One region of the Escherichia sp. TC-EC600-tetX4 genome, then DNA from elsewhere that is predicted to be linked to it. Evidence: predicted binding sites of a transcription regulator. Region 1 holds the regulator's gene; the other holds the start of a gene.
The links. The regulator PurR, encoded in region 1, represses purine synthesis genes. The targets are predictions, from matches to a motif close to CANGCAAACGTTTGCNTG.

Region 1 (7,570 bases):
ATTGCCATTGTCGAAGAGCAGCTTCAGCAACTGCGTGAACAGGGTCTGGTGATGAATCTGCAACAAGACATCTGGGTGAGCGATGAAGTATTTCGTCGTCTGCGTTTGCGCTCGCTGCAAGCCGCCAGAGAAGCGACGCGTCCCGTTGCAGCCACGACCTATGCGCGATTGCTGCTGGAACGTCAGGGCGTATTACCCGCCACCGATGGTAGCCCGGCGCTCTTTGCCTCAACATCGCCAGGCGTTTATGAGGGCGTAGATGGCGTGATGCGGGTGATCGAACAGCTTGCCGGAGTCGGTTTACCCGCCTCACTCTGGGAAAGCCAGATCCTGCCTGCCCGCGTACGCGACTATTCGTCAGAAATGCTCGATGAATTACTGGCAACCGGTGCGGTTATCTGGTCGGGGCAAAAAAAACTGGGTGAAGATGACGGCCTGGTGGCACTGCATCTACAGGAATATGCTGCAGAATCGTTCACTCCCGCCGAAGCGGATCAGGCGAATCGTTCGGCGCTGCAACAAGCGATAGTCGCTGTTCTGGCTGACGGAGGAGCCTGGTTTGCACAACAAATCAGCCAACGGATACGCGACAAAATCGGCGAATCGGTTGATCTCTCTGCCCTGCAAGAGGCGTTATGGGCGCTGGTCTGGCAAGGCGTCATCACCAGCGACATTTGGGCACCGTTACGCGCCCTCACCCGCAGCAGTTCCAACGCACGCACCTCAACTCGCCGCAGTCACCGGGCTCGTCGTGGACGTCCTGTCTATGCGCAACCCGTCTCGCCGCGGGTATCTTACAACACACCAAATCTGGCTGGACGCTGGTCGTTATTGCAGGTGGAGCCACTAAACGATACCGAAAGGATGCTGGCGCTGGCGGAAAATATGCTCGACCGCTACGGCATCATCAGTCGTCAGGCGGTGATAGCCGAAAATATCCCTGGCGGGTTTCCATCGATGCAAACGCTTTGTCGAAGTATGGAAGACTCCGGGCGAATTATGCGAGGTCGTTTTGTAGAAGGTCTGGGTGGCGCGCAATTCGCTGAACGTCTGACTATTGACCGATTGCGCGATCTGGCGACACAAGCCACGCAAACGCGCCACTATACACCAGTGGCGCTCTCTGCCAACGATCCGGCTAATGTGTGGGGAAATCTTCTGCCCTGGCCTGCACATCCGGCAACGCTGGTTCCAACGCGTCGGGCGGGTGCGCTGGTGGTCGTTTCTGGCGGCAAATTGTTACTCTATCTGGCGCAAGGTGGCAAAAAAATGCTGGTCTGGCAGGAAAAAGAGGAATTACTCGCCCCAGAGGTTTTCCACGCGCTGACTACCGCACTGCGTCGCGAACCACGGCTGCGCTTTACGCTAACAGAAGTGAATGATCTACCGGTCCGGCAAACGCCGATGTTTACGCTGCTGCGTGAGGCGGGATTTTCAAGTTCGCCACAAGGGCTGGATTGGGGATAGAGAAAGGACTGACGGATGCCCGTTCGCATCCGTCAGTATTGCAGGACGGATTATTCCGCGTCCGGCTCTTCAGACTTGTATTTAGCGGCAGTTTCTTTGATCAGCTGCTGCAGTTCGCCACGCTGATACATTTCGATCACGATATCACAACCGCCGACCAGCTCGCCGTCAACCCACAGTTGCGGGAAGGTCGGCCAGTTAGCATATTTCGGCAGTTCCGCACGAATGTCCGGATTCTGCAGAATATCAACATAGGCAAAACGTTCGCCACATGCGGCAAGCGCCTGGACTGCCTGGGCAGAGAAACCGCAGCTCGGCAGTTTCGGTGAACCTTTCATGTACAGCAGGATCGGGTTTTCAGCAATCTGGCGTTGGATTTTTTCGATAGTGGTGCTCATTGTCTTGCTTCCTCAAACTTCTTTACGGCAGTAATCTGACATTGTAGCGGGTCAGTGCGGCATCGGAAAATAACATTTTCATCACGCTTTTGCTATTTTATCCCTTTGCTCTATTTGTTGCATTTCAAATATTCGTTTCTTCTCTGATGCCGGCAAACTGGCGTATTTATAACCATTTTTAGCTTTCACTGCTGCATTTTTTTGCGCTCGCCAACGAAACGTATTTTTTAACAATAAAAGCTATTAACTTTCTCTTCTTCTATGCATTAGAATCATCAAGTTTTGTAAATCAGACGCAGGCATGATAGACCTGCCTTTACAGAGGGACGCTCAGTGGCGCGGATAAACCGTATTTCGATCACGCTCTGTGCTTTACTTTTTACCACCCTGCCTTTAACGCCTATGGCCCATGCTTCAAAGCAAGCCAGGGAGAGTTCTGCTACCACTCATATCACCAAAAAAGCAGATAAAAAGAAAAGCACGGCAACCACCAAAAAGACCCAGAAAACAGCGAAAAAAGCCGCCAGTAAAAGTACGACCAAAAGCAAAACCGCTTCTTCCGTTAAAAAATCTTCCATTACCGCTTCTAAAAACGCCAAAACTCGCAGCAAACACGCCGTCAATAAAACGGCCTCAGCCAGCTTTACCGAAAAGTGTACCAAACGTAAGGGCTATAAATCGCATTGTGTGAAAGTCAAAAATGCCGCGTCAGGAACTCTTGCCGACGCGCACAAAGCGAAGGTGCAAAAAGCTACGAAAGTGGCAATGAATAAACTGATGCAGCAAATTGGTAAGCCATATCGTTGGGGTGGCAGCTCACCGCGTACCGGTTTTGATTGCAGCGGCCTGGTTTATTACGCTTATAAAGATTTGGTGAAAATTCGTATTCCGCGTACGGCGAATGAAATGTATCACCTGCGTGATGCAGCGCCAATCGAACGTAGTGAACTGAAAAACGGCGACCTGGTCTTTTTCCGTACTCAGGGACGCGGCACAGCCGATCATGTCGGCGTGTATGTCGGCAACGGCAAATTTATTCAGTCACCGCGCACAGGTCAGGAAATTCAAATCACTTCTCTCAGTGAAGACTACTGGCAGCGCCACTATGTTGGCGCTCGTCGGGTAATGACCCCAAAAACACTTCGCTAAAACTTTACCCTGTTGTTACGGCAACAGGGTAAGTTCATCTTTTGTCTCACCTTTTAATTTGCTACCCTATCCATACGCACAATAAGGCTATTGTACGTATGCAAATTAATAATAAAGGAGAGTAGCAATGTCATTCGAATTACCTGCACTACCATATGCTAAAGATGCTCTGGCACCGCACATTTCTGCGGAAACCATCGAGTATCACTACGGCAAGCACCATCAGACTTATGTCACTAACCTGAACAACCTGATTAAAGGTACCGCGTTTGAAGGTAAATCACTGGAAGAGATTATTCGCAGCTCTGAAGGTGGCGTATTCAACAACGCAGCTCAGGTCTGGAACCATACTTTCTACTGGAACTGCCTGGCACCGAACGCCGGTGGCGAACCGACTGGAAAAGTCGCTGAAGCTATCGCCGCATCTTTTGGCAGCTTTGCCGATTTCAAAGCGCAGTTTACTGATGCAGCGATCAAAAACTTTGGTTCTGGCTGGACCTGGCTGGTGAAAAACAGCGATGGCAAACTGGCTATCGTTTCAACCTCTAACGCGGGTACTCCGCTGACCACCGATGCGACTCCGCTGCTGACCGTTGATGTCTGGGAACACGCTTATTACATCGACTATCGCAATGCACGTCCTGGCTATCTGGAGCACTTCTGGGCGCTGGTGAACTGGGAATTCGTAGCGAAAAATCTCGCTGCATAATAACTGATGGCAAATGCAGCATTGCCTGAAGCGCTACGCTTATCAGGCCTACGCGGATCATCGATGTAGGTCGGATAAGGCACTCGCCGCATCCGGCAAGATAAATCGCACGTTGTCAGCAACTGTAACGCAGAAGGTTATCCTTCTGCGTTTTTGTTTAATTAGCTGTTAGCAACGCAAACTGTTTCAGGTTGTTTTCTGGCTGACATAAACACCAGCAATAATGCCAGTCCCGCGACAATCGCTCCCATCACCGGCACAAAGCTGTATCCCAGCCCAGCGGAAATTACCGCACCACCAGCAGCTGCTCCCAGCGCATTTCCAAGATTAAAGGCACCAATATTGACTGATGAAGACAGACCTGGCGCTTCACTGGCGACACGCATCACGCGCATCTGTAACGGCGGTACGACCGCAAAGGTTGCTGCGCCCCACACCACCATGCTAATAGCTGCGCCGAACTCATTGCGGGCCAGGAACGGGATTGCCAGCATAATCACCATCAACAACAACAAAAAGCCTTTCAACGTGCCGTTAACTGAACGATCTGCCAGTTTGCCGCCGAGATAGTTACCGATAGAGAATCCGACACCAATCAGCACCAGCATTGCCGTGACGAACACCGGTGTTGCGTGGGTAATACTTTGCAGTACCGGAGAGATATAGGTGTAGAGAGTAAACATTGCACCAGCTCCCAGTACCGTCGTCAGCAATGCAGACAGCACCTGCGGACGCATTAATACCGCCAGCTCTTTTTTCACTTCAGGTCGTGCCCCTGCACCACCTTTAGGTAATGAGAAGAACAGACTTACCATTGAAATCACTCCCAGCCCCGCCGTTGCCAGAAATGACATCCGCCAGCCGATGGTTTCACCCAACCAGGTCGCCGCCGGCACGCCACCGATATTTGCCAGGGTTAACCCCATAAACATAGTGGCAACTGCGCTGGCCTGTTTATGTTTTGGCACCACGCTTGCGGCCACGACTGAACCCAAACCAAAAAATGCTCCGTGATTCAGGCTGGTCAAAATGCGTGAAAGCATCAGGGTCATATAATCCGGCGCGATGGCGGAAAGTACGTTGCCGAGCGTGAAAATTGCCATCAGGAAAATCAACGCACTGCGGCGGGCACGATGAGAAAGTAGAAGCGTCATCAGCGGCGCGCCAACCATTACGCCAACTGCATAGGCACTGATTAACATTCCGGCAGCGGGAATCGAGACATCCACACCGCGCGCAATGACGGGCAACAAGCCCATTGGCGAGAACTCCGTTGTCCCGATACCAAACGCGCCAATCGCCAGCGCCAGCAACGGATAGTTAATTTTCATGCCTTATCTCCACCTCTTCGCGTCATTACGCGATATTCATTAAAGTGGCGAAAGCATGACAGCAATCACAAAAAAATGAAAATAACAAAAAGAGAAAACACTTTTGCCATTTTGCTAACAAACAGGAAGGAGATGCGAGGGAGAACGCGCTCCCTCGAGAGGAAATCAGTGCAGCGCGGCAGTCAAACCCACGGCTACGATCAAACCGAGGACGATAATCGTTGTTACCAGTGAAAATTTAAGGTCGGTGCTCATCAAGTTTTCTCCTTTTTTATTACCACACAAAAAGTGATATTACGCATTTTTACACACTGTGATGAAAAAATCTCCCGTCATTTATAATGATAAGTGTTTTTACCACTTCCCCTTTTCGTCAAGATCGGCCAAAATTCCACGCTTACACTATTTGCGTACTGGCCATTGACCCCTTCCTGACGCTCCGTGTCGTTTTTCCGGCGTACCGCAACACTTTTGTTGTGCGTAAGGTGTGTAAAGGCAAACGTTTACCTTGCGATTTTGCAGGAGCTGAAGTTAGGGTCTGGAGTGAAATGGAATGGCAACAATAAAAGATGTAGCGAAACGAGCAAACGTTTCCACTACAACTGTGTCACACGTGATCAACAAAACACGTTTCGTCGCTGAAGAAACGCGCAACGCCGTGTGGGCAGCGATTAAAGAATTACACTACTCCCCTAGCGCGGTGGCGCGTAGCCTGAAGGTTAACCACACCAAGTCTATCGGTTTGCTGGCGACCAGCAGCGAAGCGGCCTATTTTGCCGAGATCATTGAAGCAGTTGAAAAAAATTGCTTCCAGAAAGGTTACACCCTGATTCTGGGCAATGCGTGGAACAATCTTGAGAAACAGCGGGCTTATCTGTCGATGATGGCGCAAAAACGCGTCGATGGTCTGCTGGTGATGTGTTCTGAGTACCCAGAGCCGTTGCTGGCGATGCTGGAAGAGTATCGCCATATCCCAATGGTGGTCATGGACTGGGGTGAAGCAAAAGCTGACTTCACCGATGCGGTCATTGATAACGCGTTCGAAGGCGGCTACATGGCCGGGCGTTATCTGATTGAACGCGGTCACCGCGAAATCGGCGTCATCCCCGGCCCGCTGGAACGTAACACCGGCGCAGGCCGCCTTGCCGGTTTTATGAAGGCGATGGAAGAAGCGATGATCAAGGTGCCGGAAAGCTGGATTGTGCAGGGTGACTTTGAACCTGAATCCGGTTATCGCGCCATGCAGCAAATCCTGTCGCAGCCGCATCGCCCTACTGCCGTCTTCTGTGGTGGCGATATCATGGCAATGGGCGCACTTTGTGCTGCTGATGAAATGGGCCTGCGCGTCCCGCAGGATGTTTCGCTGATCGGTTATGATAACGTGCGCAACGCGCGCTATTTTACGCCGGCGCTGACCACGATCCATCAGCCAAAAGATTCGCTGGGTGAAACAGCGTTCAACATGCTGTTGGATCGTATCGTCAACAAACGTGAAGAACCGCAGTCTATTGAAGTGCATCCGCGCTTGATTGAACGCCGCTCCGTGGCTGACGGCCCGTTCCGCGACTATCGTCGTTAATCACCCGTTGCGGGAGTCTCTTCCGGCTCCCGCAGCCACTCCTTATTCAGCGTCTCACTATCGCCGAGATACTCAAGCAACCAGGTTAACGCAGGCGACATATCATTTTGCTGCCATGTCAGACAACATGCCGAATCCGGAAAGGGGTTTTCCAGTTCTAATGCTACCCACTTCCCCTCATTAAGCCACGGTTTGGCGAAATGTGTTGGCACCATCCCTATGCATAATCCTGCCGAGATACAGGTTGCCGATGATTCCCAGTCAGGCACGACAACTCTTTTTTGGTTATCCAGCAACCAGGTAATACGTTTAGGTAGCGTTCGCGAGGTGTCTTCGCGCACCAACGACGGCCAGTTGCGCAACGTATCATCGCTGAACGGGCCATCCATCAACGCCAGCGGGTGGTGACTGGCAACAACGCAACTCCAGCTTAGCATCCCCATATCCCGGAAGGCATAACGACCGCCTACCGGAATCGCGCGTGTTGCGCCAATCGCCAGTTCCACGCGCCCGTCGGAAAGCGCATCCCAGACACCGTTGAACACTTCCTGAAAGACAAGAAGTTCGACATCATCAAAATGGCGATAAAAATCAACGATCATCTGCCGTGTACGTTCTGGCCTGACAATATTATCCACTGCGATAGCTAACTGACCGCGCCAGCCGTTCGCTATCTGCTGACATTGCTGGCGGGTGATCTGCATTTTTTTGACAACAGAGCGCCCTTCTTTGAGAAACCACGCTCCAGCAGCGGTCAGCTCCACATCACGGTGCCGTCGTTCAAAGAGCGGCACCGCCAGCCACTCTTCCAGCTGACGCACGGTATAGCTGACCGCAGAAGGAACGCGATGCAGCTCCTGTGCCGCAGCGCTAAAACTACCATTACGCGCTACCGCATCAACAACTTCGAGTGAATATTCTGACCACATAGTCTGCC
Region 2 (7,570 bases), 940 kb from region 1:
GTGCGCTGGCAGTCCAGTGCGTTCAGCATCTCTGCCGCCAGGGTGGGCATTCCCCAGTTAATCAGTTGCCCGGCGGTCATCAGGGCGTTAACGTCGCGTCCCTGACACAGACCGCGCCACTGCGCGAGAGCTGATTCGCTACGACCATCGAACCAGTTCAGCCACCACAGAGTGGCGTTCAGCGGATAATCGCGCAGCAGTTTCTCGCGCTGCACACGCGCGTTGTCCTGACGACCACTTAACACCAGCAGCAGATTATGCAGGCAAAGCACTTCCTGATTGGTTGGGCAGGCGCGAAGACTTTGTTGGCAAAAATCCAGACCAGCGTCGAAGTTACCATTACGCGCCGCCAGTCGTGCCAGGCCATAATAGCCACCGGCTTTGCTGTTGCCGCTCCAGACCGCACGCCAGAAATCCTCTTCGGCTTGTTGATATTGTCCCTGACGTTCGTAAGCACTGGCGCGAATCAAACTCGCCTGTCCGCACTGCGGATTTTTGTTCAGCGCATGTGCGCGTTTCAGAGCCTGAGTGGCATACGCCACCGCTTGCGGGAAATCTGCGCGGTTATATTCCAGCATCGCCAGCGCCAGGTTACAGCGATAATCCAGCGGGTCCAGCGCCACGCCGCGCAGGTAGTAATCGAACGGTGAACGGCTGGCGTGATGATATTGCTCCAGATGCTGACCGATAAACCAGGCTTCATCTGTACTGGTAATGTCTTGTGCTGCCAGTGGCGCTTTGGCGACGTCCGGTAACGGCAACGCTTGCGGCTGATGTTCCTGATAACTCAGTACAATATTGCCGTCGGCATCGGAGAGCTCAATGGTCAGCCTTTCAGGATTGATACCGTGCAACACGCCCTGGATGGCGGTCGCAGGCATCAGTGCCACGGCATCATCAAGTAACGCGTTGCATTTACCGATTTCGCGGATCGCCAGGCGGTATCCGTTCAACGGAGAGATGGCATACAGCCCCCACTCAATCCCCCGCTTACTACGCTGGAGTTTTATCACCGCATCGCGGGAGGCATTTTGCACCATGCCCAAAGAATGATAAGGCAGGAAATACTGCTCAAAACGCTTCTCTTCGTAAGCATCAAGCCAGGTAAAATCGGGCTGGTTATCGGCAAAAATACCGGTCATCAGTTCGATATACGGGCCGTTATTGTCGGTCAGACTCTTATCCCACGCCTGGCCAAATTCACTGTGTCCCCAACTCCACTGTTTTTTACCTGGCGCAATATGGTGGTTGGCAACGTGCAGCAAACCGCCATCTTCATCGTGACACCACGCGCCGACAAAATCGTACTGCGATTTTTCGGCCATATATGAGGTTGGAACAGGCACATTTTTATAGCGAGAAATGTCCACTCCAGCGGAGTAGTCCACTTTGTAGTAAGTGCCGGTAGCGATGGGGAAAGCGGAGACGGCCCGTTTGCCGTGATCAAACACCGCCGTTACATCCGGCGGGAAGACGCTCTGATGCCCTTCCCCCCCTTTCACTGCCGGGTTGGCCCACCACAAGAAATGACGCGGCGTGGCGTTCCCGTTATAGACGCGGCTGGCGATTTCCAGCGCCGCCCGGTCAGGGCGCAGGGTGAAACCTGTCATCACCTGTAAACCATGCATCGGCTCCGTTTCGCCTACCCACACCGTCTGTGCACCGTCTTCATGGGCTTCGAGGGTGAAATCAACGGGCATAAAGGTGGTCGGGCGATGATGTTGCGGCCAGTTAAACTCAATCCCACCGGAAATCCACGGCCCCAGCAGCCCCACCAGCGCAGGTTTAATGACTTCATTGTGATAAACAAAATCGCGCTGTTTCACTTTATCCCACGCGCGATGCACCCGACCGCCCAGTTCCGGCAGGATCATCACTTTGATGTAGTCGTTTTCCAGCCACACCGCCTGCCAGGATTTCAGGGTTTTCTGCTCGCTCAGCGTATCGGTCACGCCGTAGGGATAAACCGCGCCGGACGATCCCTGATAAACGCGATTTTCCAGGAACATGGGATGTATATCCTGCGGCCCGGTTTCATAGGTCGGGATCTCAACGCGCTCTTGCCACACTTTTACTGGAGTCATGGTGCCCTCAATATTAACAAGACATACTGAATTAAAAGATTTGTGGCAGTGTATTGAACAATCTGGCAATGTTTTCGCGGAATAATCACGCAATTAACTAAACAAGGTTTAGTGAAGATGAGAGCCTGCATTAATAATCAACAGATTCGCCACCATAACAAATGCGTGATTCTGGAACTGCTGTACCGGCAAAAGCGCGCCAATAAATCAACGCTGGCCCGGCTGGCGCAAATTTCGATTCCGGCAGTCAGTAATATTTTGCAGGAACTGGAAAGCGAAAAACGGGTGGTGAATATTGACGATGAAAGCCAGACGCGCGGGCATAGTAGCGGTACATGGCTGATTGCGCCGGAAGGTGACTGGACGCTGTGCCTGAACGTGACGCCCACCAGTATTGAGTGTCAGGTTGCTAATGCTTGTTTAAGTCCGAAAGGTGAATTTGAGTATTTACAGATTGATGCACCGACGCCGCAGGCGCTGCTGTCCGAAATCGAAAAATGCTGGCATCGCCACCGTAAATTGTGGCCGGACCATACCATCAACCTGGCGTTGGCAATCCACGGTCAGGTTGATCCTGTGACCGGCGTGTCGCAAACCATGCCGCAAGCGCCGTGGACAACGCCGGTGGAGGTGAAATATCTGCTGGAAGAGAAGCTCGGCATTCGGGTGATGGTCGATAATGACTGCGTGATGCTGGCGCTGGCGGAGAAATGGCAAAATAATTCGCAGGAACGGGATTTCTGCGTGATCAACGTTGATTACGGCATTGGCTCGTCGTTCGTGATTAACGAGCAAATTTATCGCGGCAGTTTGTATGGTAGCGGACAGATTGGTCACACCATCGTTAATCCGGATGGCGTCGTCTGCGACTGTGGACGTTATGGCTGCCTGGAAACTGTCGCCTCGTTAAGCGCATTAAAAAAACAGGCGCGGGTATGGCTAAAATCACAACCGGTTAGTACTCAACTTGATCCTGAAAAACTGACTACAGCGCAGTTAATCGCTGCCTGGCAAAGTGGAGAACCGTGGATCACCAGCTGGGTTGATCGCTCTGCCAATGCCATTGGTTTGAGTCTGTATAACTTCCTCAACATCCTCAATATTAATCAGATTTGGTTGTACGGTCGCAGTTGTGCCTTTGGTGAGAACTGGCTTAATACTATTATTCGCCAGACAGGATTTAACCCGTTCGACCGCGACGAAGGACCGAGCGTGAAAGCGACGCAAATTGGCTTTGGGCAATTAAGCCGCGCACAACAGGTGCTGGGAATTGGCTATTTGTATGTTGAGGCGCAGTTACGACAGATTTGATGGCGCGATAACGTAGAAAGGCTTCCCGAAGGAAGCCTTGATGATCATAAACGAAAAATTGCCTGATGCGCTACGCTTATCAGGCCTACACGGAGATTGCAATATATTGAATTTGCAAAGTTTTGTAGGCCGGATAAGGCGTTCACGCCGCATCCGGCATGAACAACGAGCACATTGACAGCAAATCACCGTTTCGCTTATGCGTAAACCGGGTAACGTGCGCAGATGTCGAGAACTTTACCTTTGATGCGCTCGATAACGGCTTCATCATTGATGCTGTCCAGCACGTCACACATCCAGCCAGCCAGTTCTTTCGCTTCGGCTTCTTTAAAGCCGCGACGGGTAATCGCCGGAGTACCTACACGAATACCGGAGGTCACAAACGGGCTCTTCGGATCGTTCGGTACGCTGTTTTTGTTGACGGTGATGTTAGCACGGCCCAGAGCGGCGTCTGCTTCTTTACCGGTCAGGTTTTTATCAACCAGATCAACCAGGAACAGGTGGTTATCAGTGCCGCCGGAAACCACTTTGTAGCCGCGCTCGAGGAACACTTCTACCATCGCTTTAGCGTTTTTAGCGACCTGCTGCTGGTAAGTTTTGAACTCAGGCTCCATCGCTTCTTTCAGAGCAACCGCTTTACCGGCGATTACGTGCATCAACGGACCGCCCTGACCACCAGGGAAAACGGCAGAGTTCAGTTTTTTGTACAGCTCTTCGCTACCACCTTTCGCCAGGATCAGGCCGCCGCGCGGACCCGCCAGGGTTTTGTGAGTGGTGGTAGTAACAACGTGAGCATGAGGAACCGGGTTCGGGTAGACGCCAGCAGCAACCAGGCCCGCAACGTGCGCCATATCAACGAACAGGTAAGCACCGATGCTGTCAGCGATTTCACGCATTTTCGCCCAGTCCACCACGCCGGAATATGCAGAGAAACCACCGATAATCATTTTCGGCTTGTGTTCTTTGGCTTGTTTTTCCAGATCGGCGTAGTCGATATGACCGGTAGCATCGATACCGTAAGGAACGATGTTGTACAGTTTACCGGAGAAGTTAACCGGAGAACCGTGAGTCAGGTGACCGCCATGCGCCAGGTTCATACCCAGAACGGTATCACCTGGTTCCAGCAGCGCGGTGTAGACCGCAAAGTTAGCCTGGGAGCCGGAGTGCGGCTGGACGTTAGCGTAGTCAGCGCCGAACAGTTCTTTCGCACGATCGATCGCCAGTTGTTCAACGATATCAACATACTCGCAACCGCCGTAGTAGCGTTTGCCCGGATAACCTTCAGCATATTTGTTGGTCAGCTGAGAACCCTGCGCCTGCATTACGCGCGGGCTGGTGTAGTTTTCGGAGGCGATCAGTTCGATGTGCTCTTCCTGACGTACTTTTTCCTGCTCCATAGCCTGCCACAGTTCGGCATCATAATCGGCAATGTTCATTTCACGCTTTAACATCCGCATCTCCTGACTCAGCTAACAATAAAATTTTTGGCCTTTATAGGCGGTCCTGTTGGACAACGGCGAACAGTATAACCGAATCATTGTGCGATAACAGGTCTTGACAAAGGAATTTACGCAAACGATTACCTTCAGGCTACGCAAGGCTTTGGAGAATAAAGAGCTTGCAACCGGAAACGGATTTCTTTTCAGGTTTGTGATGCAAATTTTTCACTTCATCACATTCTTTCTGAAAAACACCAAAGAACCATTTACATTGCAGGGCTATTTTTTATAAGATGCATTTGAGATACATCAATTAAGATGCAAAAAAAGGAAGACCATATGCTTGACGCTCAAACCATCGCTACAGTAAAAGCCACCATCCCTTTACTGGTGGAAACGGGGCCAAAGTTAACCGCCCATTTCTACGACCGTATGTTTACTCATAACCCAGAACTCAAAGAAATTTTTAACATGAGTAACCAGCGTAATGGCGATCAACGTGAAGCCCTGTTTAACGCTATTGCCGCCTACGCCAGTAATATTGAAAACCTGCCTGCGCTGCTGCCAGCGGTAGAAAAAATCGCGCAGAAGCACACCAGCTTCCAGATCAAACCGGAACAGTACAACATCGTCGGTGAACACCTGTTGGCAACGCTGGACGAAATGTTCAGCCCGGGGCAGGAAGTGCTGGACGCGTGGGGTAAAGCCTATGGTGTACTGGCTAATGTATTTATCAATCGCGAGGCGGAAATCTATAACGAAAACGCCAGCAAAGCCGGTGGTTGGGAAGGTACTCGCGATTTCCGCATTGTGGCTAAAACACCGCGCAGCGCGCTTATCACCAGCTTCGAACTGGAGCCGGTCGACGGTGGCGCAGTGGCAGAATACCGTCCGGGGCAATATCTCGGCGTCTGGCTGAAGCCGGAAGGTTTCCCACATCAGGAAATTCGTCAGTACTCTTTGACTCGCAAACCGGATGGCAAAGGCTATCGTATTGCGGTGAAACGCGAAGAGGGTGGGCAGGTATCCAACTGGTTGCACAATCACGCCAATGTTGGCGATGTCGTGAAACTGGTCGCTCCGGCAGGTGATTTCTTTATGGCTGTCGCAGATGACACACCAGTGACGTTAATCTCTGCCGGTGTTGGTCAAACGCCAATGCTGGCAATGCTCGACACGCTGGCAAAAGCAGGCCACACAGCACAAGTGAACTGGTTCCATGCGGCAGAAAATGGCGATGTTCACGCCTTTGCCGATGAAGTTAAGGAACTGGGGCAGTCACTGCCGCGCTTTACCGCGCACACCTGGTATCGTCAGCCGAGCGAAGCCGATCGCGCTAAAGGTCAGTTTGATAGCGAAGGTCTGATGGATTTGAGCAAACTGGAAGGTGCGTTCAGCGATCCGACAATGCAGTTCTATCTCTGCGGCCCGGTTGGCTTCATGCAGTTTACCGCGAAACAGTTAGTGGATCTGGGCGTGAAGCAGGAAAACATTCATTACGAATGCTTTGGCCCGCATAAGGTGCTGTAATTTGATGTTGCCGGATGGAAACATCCGGCAACCCTTGACGCGGTTTAAATTGCCGCGTCGTCCTCTTCACCGGTACGGATGCGAATGACCCGTGCCACGTCAAAGACGAAGATTTTACCGTCACCGATTTTGCCGGTTTGCGCCGTGCGAATAATGGTATCGACACAGGTATCGACAATGTCGTCCGGTACGACAATCTCAATTTTCACTTTCGGCAGAAAATCCACCATATACTCCGCGCCGCGGTACAGCTCGGTATGGCCTTTCTGGCGACCAAAGCCTTTCACTTCGGTCACCGTCATGCCGGTAATACCGACTTCGGCCAGTGCTTCGCGGACATCGTCCAGCTTGAAGGGTTTTATAATCGCATCAATCTTTTTCATGCTATTCCTTGAAAAGGTCGCCTGTCTTTTGATCTGCTAAACGTAACACATAACGCCAATTCATTCCTTGAAATCGTTTGCATCCAGCTCGTGTCGGGAAAGCAGTTTATAAAATTCTGTCCGGTTGCGCCCCGCCATTCTCGCCGCGTGGGTGACGTTGCCTTTGGTGATTTGCAGCAGCTTACGCAAATAGTTGAGTTCAAACTGATTACGTGCCTCAACAAAGGTTGGCAGCGCCGTATTTTCACCCTCCAGCGCCTGCTCCACCAGCGCATCACTAATCACCGGAGATGAGGTCAGCGCCACGCACTGTTCAATCACGTTGACCAACTGGCGCACATTACCCGGCCAGCTCGCGGTCATCAGGCGTTTCATCGCATCGGTAGAGAACGCGCGGACAAACGGTTTATGTCGCTCTGCCGCCTGGCGCAACAGGTGATTTGCCAGTAGCGGAATGTCTTCTGTGCGCTCCGCCAGTGCCGGAATTTTCAGGCTGACAACGTTGAGGCGGTAATAGAGATCTTCGCGGAATTCCCCGCGCGCCATCGCTTTTGGCAGATCACGGTGAGTGGCAGAAATAATCCGCACATTGATATCAATATCGCGGTTACTGCCCAGCGGGCGCACTTTACGCTCCTGCAACACGCGCAGCAGTTTGACCTGTAACGGCGCAGGCATATCGCCAATTTCATCGAGAAATAGCGTTCCGCCTTCCGCCGCCTGGAATAAACCTTCGCGATTGCTGACAGCGCCAGTAAACGCGCCACGCGCATGACCAAACAGCTCCGACTCCAGCAATTGCTCGGGCAATGCGCCACAGTTA

Region 2: glyA (serine hydroxymethyltransferase) is a predicted target of PurR. The motif match lies at 4,964-4,981, and genes of this name have one in related genera.

Annotation. Positions count from the first base shown of each region.
Region 1 covers NZ_CP079924.1:2,139,337-2,146,906, reverse strand. Annotated here, with positions in the region: gene KXD89_RS10320 (ATP-dependent helicase) at 1-1,467, shown strand, start outside; gene grxD (monothiol glutaredoxin 4) at 1,518-1,865, opposite strand; gene mepH (peptidoglycan DD-endopeptidase MepH) at 2,199-3,014, shown strand; gene sodB (superoxide dismutase [Fe]) at 3,142-3,723, shown strand; gene KXD89_RS10300 (MFS transporter) at 3,885-5,054, opposite strand; gene cydH (cytochrome bd-I accessory subunit CydH) at 5,220-5,309, opposite strand; gene purR (HTH-type transcriptional repressor PurR) at 5,608-6,633, shown strand; gene punR (DNA-binding transcriptional activator PunR) at 6,630-7,562, opposite strand.
Region 2 covers NZ_CP079924.1:1,197,537-1,205,106, reverse strand. Annotated here, with positions in the region: gene KXD89_RS05805 (DUF5107 domain-containing protein) at 1-2,084, opposite strand, end outside; gene KXD89_RS05800 (ROK family protein) at 2,202-3,395, shown strand; partial or broken gene KXD89_RS22420 (hypothetical protein) at 3,455-3,553, opposite strand; gene glyA (serine hydroxymethyltransferase) at 3,593-4,846, opposite strand; gene hmpA (NO-inducible flavohemoprotein) at 5,174-6,364, shown strand; gene glnB (nitrogen regulatory protein P-II) at 6,409-6,747, opposite strand; gene glrR (two-component system response regulator GlrR) at 6,808-7,570, opposite strand, start outside.